2 regions of the Paenibacillus sp. cl130 genome follow, and region 1 is predicted to be linked to the other one. Evidence: riboswitches for the same ligand, from Rfam matches in the RefSeq annotation. Region 1 holds a riboswitch; the other holds the start of a gene.
What was found. Region 1 has a riboswitch for ZMP and ZTP ahead of BM358_RS22855 (bifunctional 5,10-methylenetetrahydrofolate dehydrogenase/5,10-methenyltetrahydrofolate cyclohydrolase). Riboswitches for the same ligand answer to the same signal wherever they lie in the genome.
Positions count from the first base shown of each region.

Region 1 (3,412 bases):
TTCCCTTTTTCCGTAATACCATATGATTTTTTGAATCTGCCTTCCTCTACCACTTCTTCATACTTGATAAGCTCCCCCTTTTCCATTTTTTTCAGCATAGGATATATGCTTCCGAAGCTGGCATCAATAAAGTTGGAAGTGCTTATCGTCATCTTCTGCTTGATTTCATATCCTGTCATATCCTTTTCGCAGAGGAACCCAAGTATTACATAAATCAACATAAAATCTATTCCTTCTTTCCTGGCATAGTGAATTATCCTTCTGAAATCAAAGGGAACTTATCTCTGTTTACATGTAGCTAATTTATATATAATCGATATATATCGTTTCGATATATAGAATGTAAAGGTTGACAATCGATTTGTCAATAGCGCTTGCTAAAACAAAGAATGAAAGTACTGCATTTTCAATATAAACAAAAAAATCTAAAAGGATGTTATCCCTTTAGATTTCTCAAAGTAAACTGCAATTTTTCAACATCTCTTCAGAAAAGTTTTGTACAAAGTTATTTTCTTTCTGTGCTTACAACAGGTGTAGGGATGGGTTTCGTAACTGCAACACGTTTGCTGAGGAGCGGCCTCACTTGTTTAAAGGTCAAAAAGGTTTTCGTATTTTCATCCCAAAGTCGGAACTTCAAAGATTGCAGACTGCTACTTACTGTGATCGTGGTCGCCTTTTGAAGTAACGGTGTCGCTTCATGTGCTTTTTCCAAATTATAATTTGGCACTTTTGGGCTCAAGTGATGAACGTGATGAAATCCGATATTGCCCGTAATCCATTGCAATACTTTAGGAAGCTTGTAGTAAGAACTGCCTTCTACGGCCGCATTAATATAGCTCCACTCTTCATCGTGCTCAAAATACGAATCCTCAAATTGGTGTTGTACATAGAACAGCCAGATTCCCAACATACCAGATACAAAAAAGATAGGTGCCTGTACGAGAAGGAAGGCCTGCCATCCAATAGCCCATGACAACAGTGCATACAAGGCAACGATGGATATATTCGTCACATAGGTGTTCATTTTTTCCTTGCGTTTGGCTGTCTTGATATTAAACCGATAGGAAATCAAAAAAGTATAGATCGGACCTAGTCCAAACATAACCCAAGGATTTCGATATATGCGATAGGCCAGCCGTGTCCATGTGGAAGCCTCTGTGTACTCTTCTACCGTAAGCACCCACATGTCACCTGTGCCTCTTTTATCCAGATTACTGCTGGTTGCATGGTGGATTGCGTGACTATTTTTCCATTGGTGATAAGGGCAGAGCGTAATAATACCTGTAATCGTTCCCACAATGTCGTTCAGCTTGCGGCTTTTGAAGAAGGATTGATGACCACAATCATGAAAAATAATAAATGTCCGTACCACAAACCCCGATGCAACAATGGCAATTGGAAGTGTCAGCCAGTACGAAACCGACAGACTAAGATAAGCAGCATACCACAATAGGATCAGTGGACCCAAGGTATTGATGAGTTGCAGAACGCTGGATTTTGTGTTTATTTTCTCGTAGGGAGCCATATTTTTTTTCAATTGGGCTAATGGGAGTTGTGTCATACTCATTATGATCCTCCTTTAAAATGACGCCTATACCTTGATCCTGTTAGGCGTACATGTTGATCTAATCTCAGTATAAGGTAAAGCCTCTAGGCGCTGTAGTCATAAACGTCAGCTCGGGTATATGACATTTGTCATATAGACAAGTAACACAACCCGTTTTCCAAATGTTCGCGGGTTTCTTTTCTGATGATTATTTGTTAAAATATAAGACATAATAACGCTGTATGTGACTGGCGAAGTCAGTGGAATGAACCACGAGGGAGCATACAAAAAAAGCGTACCGTTCGCCTGGGAGAAGTATTTGCAGAGGATTCGTCTGTCTTGACGACCTTGTGCAAATACTTTTTTTCGTTTTAAGACCATGACACCCTGTTGATAAATCATGCGATAAATTCAGAGGAGGCACGGACTATGGCTATAATCATGAAATCCAAAGAAGCAGCTGAGCAAGTATATGCAACGATCCGTTCACAGGTAGAAAAAATGAAGCAGCAAGGACACCGTCCCCATCTGGCGACCCTATTGGTAGAAGGCGATCCGGCATCTGCATACTATGCACGGACCAAGCAAAAAATAGCGGAGAAGCTGGGAATCTCATTTCATCTCCATACTTTTGACCGTCATGTTAGCGAAGCCGAGCTACTGCACCTGATCGGCAGTCTGAACGATGCATCCCATGTACATGGCATTATGCTGGAACTGCCGCTTCCCCAACATCTTTCTGCCTCCGTTATTAAACAATCCATCGCCCCCTACAAGGATATTGATGGAATAACACCTGATAACAAGCTGGCTACCGTAACAGGTGACGCCGGACTATATCCCGCAACACCTCAAGCCTGTATCGAGCTGCTCAAGCATTACGGTCACACCTTGGCAGGCAAAAATGTCACGCTCGTGGGCATCGGGCAGACAGTGGGACTTCCCCTTTTCCACATGTTGCAAAGAGAAAATGCCACCGTTACCGCCTGTCATGCAGGTACGCGTGATATTGCAGAGCATCTGAGCCATGCAGACATTGCCTTCGTCGCAGTCGGATGCCCTGATGTGATTACGCAGGATATGGTCCATCCCGGTCTGATTCTCGTGGATGCAGGAATTAACGAGACACTGGAAGGAAAAATCGTGGGTGACGCTGCTTCAAACGTGGGTGAAAAGGTACATGCCATTTCTCCGGTTCCCGGCGGTGTTGGCACCTTAACGACTGCGATTTTGTACAAAAATCTGCTCAAAGCGATACATCTGCAACACTACTCCAGAGAGGTGGTCTATTCATGAGTGAACTGTCTTGGAACAATTCCATCGGACATTTTCTGAAAGAGGCTGCAAGTGCAGCGCCTACCCCCGGCGGAGGAAGTGTATCCGCATTGGCTGCGGCACTAGGCGCGGCTATGACCTCCATGACCGCCAACCTTTCACAAGGAGAAAAATATGCGCACATCCATGAACAAATCACGGATGTCATTAGTAGCATGGAAAGATTGTCTACACATTGTGAGGAACTAATGGTCGCAGACATCCAATCCTTTGAACAGTACATGACCGCGCTGCGTTTGCCCAAGGAAACAGATGAAGAAAAGCGCTATCGTACCCATTCCTTACAGACAGCGGTGATCGCTGCCATTGAGGTACCCATGCGCCTGCTGGAAGTATGCCGGGACGGATTGTCGCAAGCCTATAACATTGTGGAAATGTCCAATAAAAATGTGATTTCAGATCTTGGCATCGGCGCGATCCTGTTCGAAGCAGCAGCTCAATCTGCCCTGCTTACCGTCGACATTAACCTTGCTTCGCTGAAAGACTTGGATGTCAAATACTCCTATGAGACCAAGACAGCCGCACTCATCC
Region 1 is NZ_FOYG01000010.1:104,686-108,097, reverse strand. Features, by position in the region: gene BM358_RS22865 (PadR family transcriptional regulator) at 1-221, opposite strand, end outside; gene BM358_RS22860 (Delta(5) desaturase DesA) at 506-1,567, opposite strand; ZMP/ZTP riboswitch at 1,781-1,865, shown strand; gene BM358_RS22855 (bifunctional 5,10-methylenetetrahydrofolate dehydrogenase/5,10-methenyltetrahydrofolate cyclohydrolase) at 1,976-2,842, shown strand; gene BM358_RS22850 (cyclodeaminase/cyclohydrolase family protein) at 2,839-3,412, shown strand, end outside.

Region 2 (3,412 bases), on a different contig from region 1:
TAACGTGTACAAGAACAGACGGATAATGGAGGGATGGAGTATGCTGGCAGCCTCTGCCCATGCCGGGCAGGTTGTAACGATTCTGATCATGGCGGTAGCGCTAGGAATGGATGCGTTATCGCTGGGCGTAGGGATCGGCATGAAGGGGATACGCCTGCGAGACGTGCTGCGCATCAGTACTGTTATTGGCTTTTTTCACATTCTGATGCCATTGCTGGGAATGTTCACAGGCCATTATATGAGTTCTTTATTAGGTCATGTGACGGCCTACTTCGCAGGGGGGTTACTCATCCTTTTGGGCGGGCATATGGTGTATAATTCCTTTAAAGGGGACGGCGTACAGGTGTTGGATCATCGTTCGCCTTTAGGCCTTTTGCTGTTTGCACTTGGGGTGAGCGTTGACTCATTTTCTGTAGGAGTGTCACTGGGTATGTTCCAGAGTGATCTGGTGCTGTCCGTTCTGGCGTTTGGTTTTTGCGGGGGAGCAATGGCGATGTTGGGCCTGTTGCTGGGTCGCAAGGTCAGCCGCAATCTAGGAGATTATGGAGAAGCAGTGGGCGGTGCCATTTTGCTGGCATTCGGCTTTATGTTTATGTTTTGATTTTAGCGTAGACAGTGTAAAATAAATGCAGGATTATAGTAAGGGATTAGAATTATAGTAATCCTCTGTTTATATATTTTTTTAACATACGGGGGGTGAAAACGTTGAAGAATATCTTATTCGTATGCACAGGGAATACCTGTCGCAGTCCAATGGCTGAAGGGATGCTGCGTAAGTTGGCTGCTGAGCATGGGCTAGAACTGGAAGTGCGTTCTGCGGGAGTAGCCGCGATGGAAGGCACGCCGATATCCCGACATGCAGAGGCGGTTCTACGTGATCATGATATATCCGATCAGATCACTTCAACCCCTTTGAGCGACGGGCTTGCCGGGTGGGCGCATCTGATCTTAACCTTGACGCAAGGACATAAACAGCACGTAATTCAGCGCTTTCCCCAAACGGCGGGCAAAGTATTTACGCTTAAGGAATATGTGGAGAACCGGGATGCGGTGTTGAATGATGTACAGGAGTTGGATAGTTTATATGCTTCACAGCAGTTGATGGCTTCACTCGGACAAGAGCTATCGGCGCAGGAGCGTGAACGAATGATTGAATTACACCAACGGATTCCGGGCTTTGATATTTCTGATCCGTTTGGCGGTTCGCGAGAAGATTACGATGTCACAGCTGCGGAAATCCGTACGGCACTACATAAGCTGCTGGACAAGCTAAAGGCATCTTCCGAATAAAATTGGTATTACTCATCTGTTTTGTACGGAATCTGTTGATTTTCGGCGGTTAATCCGTTAAGATAAGGTGGAAAAATGAGAATCCGATGTAACTGGCGACAAAAGTGGGATTAACCACGATGGAGCATCGGATATACGGCCGGTCGCCTGGGCAAAAGAGCAATTCCACATAGGTGTGGACTGCTCTTTTTTTCATATACAAGTTATGCCAGATTTTTAGCTGAGAGTTGATTCCATTAAAGATTCTTCCATTTTTTCTGCTCGAAATCTGAAACATCGGCTATAATATAGTCAGATTGTGATCAGGAGAGAGTGTGTTGAACTTGGGGCATGAGACCGTGCCTAGTCTCTGAGAGGCTGTTCAACCAAAGGAGGTTCCAATGGTGGAACAATTAGATCATGAGATTCCGCTGGAAGCACAGACCACTTCTGTCGTGCGGGAAATCGCAGAAGCAGCCAGTCTCAAGGCTGGTCGCCTGCTGGTTATCGGCGTTAGCACAAGTGAAGTGGCTGGAAGTCGGATTGGTACGGCGGGAGCGCTCGATGTGGCTCAGCAACTGTTGTCTGGAGTAGAGTCTGTTCGCAGGGAGTATGGCTTTGATGTGGCGTTTCAATGCTGTGAGCATTTGAACCGAGCGCTGGTCGTTGAACGGGCTGTGCTGGAGCGATTGGGACTGATGGAGGTTGCAGCTGTTCCTGTTCGTACAGCAGGAGGCTCTATGGCTACCGTCGCCTATCGTTCTATGAGCGACGCGTGTTTGGCGGCGAACGTGCAGGCTCATGCCGGGATAGACATCGGCGAAACGCTGATTGGCATGCATCTGCGACCCATTGCTGTTCCGTTTCGCCCAAGCCTTCGCTGGATTGGCGAAGCACGTGTGACAGCAGCGTTCACCCGTCCTCCACTTATTGGCGGACAACGGGCGGTGTACAGTCTGGAGCAAGAAGTCGGCGGAAACTGCGATTAGCATTTGGCATGGCGGCATGTTTGTACTAATCTTTTTTGCATTGATGATGAGGTACCCAACAGAGGAGCAGGCGTTTGCTTGTATACCCAACAATTGACTATGGAGAGGGAGTAATCAATCATGATGGAACACCTGCGTAAAAGTGACCCGGCAGTGATGGAAGCAATGGGACTTGAACTGAAACGACAACGCCACAATATCGAGCTAATCGCATCCGAGAACATTGTCAGTGAAGCAGTAATGGAAGCCATGGGCTCCGTGCTGACGAATAAATATGCTGAAGGTTATCCGAACAAACGCTACTATGGTGGCTGTGAGCATGTAGATATCGTTGAAGACATCGCACGTGACCGCGCAAAAGAATTGTTCGGCGCCGAGCATGCTAACGTGCAGCCTCACTCTGGAGCACAAGCCAACATGGCGGTGTATTTGGCAGCTCTCAAACCTGGAGATACTGTACTGGGTATGAATCTGGCGCATGGTGGCCACTTAACACACGGAAGTCCGGTTAACGCTTCCGGCTTGTTGTATAACTTTGCTGCTTACGGTGTACGCGAAGACAACTTCCGCATCGACTACGATGAAGTGCGCAAGGCAGCCTTTAAGCATCGTCCTCGTCTGATTGTAGCTGGCGCGAGTGCATATCCGCGTACTATTGATTTTGAAGCTTTTGCTTCCATTGCCAATGATGTAGGTGCTTTGTTCATGGTGGATATGGCACATATCGCAGGTCTTGTGGCAGCGGGAATTCACCCAAGTCCAGTTCCGCATGCCCAATTTGTAACAACAACGACACACAAAACGCTGCGTGGTCCGCGTGGGGGTCTGATTCTGACTCGCAAAGCATGGGCGCAAGCGATTGATAAAGCTATTTTCCCTGGTACTCAAGGGGGGCCACTGATGCATGTGATCGCGTCCAAAGCGGTTGCTTTGGGTGAAGCGCTCCAGCCATCGTTCAAAACCTATGCGCAAAACGTAGTCCGCAACGCACAGGTGCTGGCTGAAACACTGCTGGCTGAGGGGATTAACATTGTATCGGGTGGTACGGATAACCATCTGATGCTGTTGGATACGCGCAATTTGAATATCACAGGTAAAGAAGCGGAGCATGTATTGGATTCCGTGGGCATCACGGTCAATAAAAATGCGATTCC
Region 2 is NZ_FOYG01000011.1:21,594-25,005, forward strand. Features, by position in the region: gene BM358_RS23510 (manganese efflux pump MntP) at 41-601, shown strand; gene BM358_RS23515 (low molecular weight protein arginine phosphatase) at 706-1,290, shown strand; ZMP/ZTP riboswitch at 1,369-1,450, shown strand; gene BM358_RS23520 (TIGR01440 family protein) at 1,671-2,258, shown strand; gene glyA (serine hydroxymethyltransferase) at 2,379-3,412, shown strand, end outside.
Region 2: linked by a shared signal. The riboswitch ahead of BM358_RS23520 (TIGR01440 family protein) and the one ahead of BM358_RS22855 (bifunctional 5,10-methylenetetrahydrofolate dehydrogenase/5,10-methenyltetrahydrofolate cyclohydrolase) in region 1 are both predicted to bind ZMP and ZTP.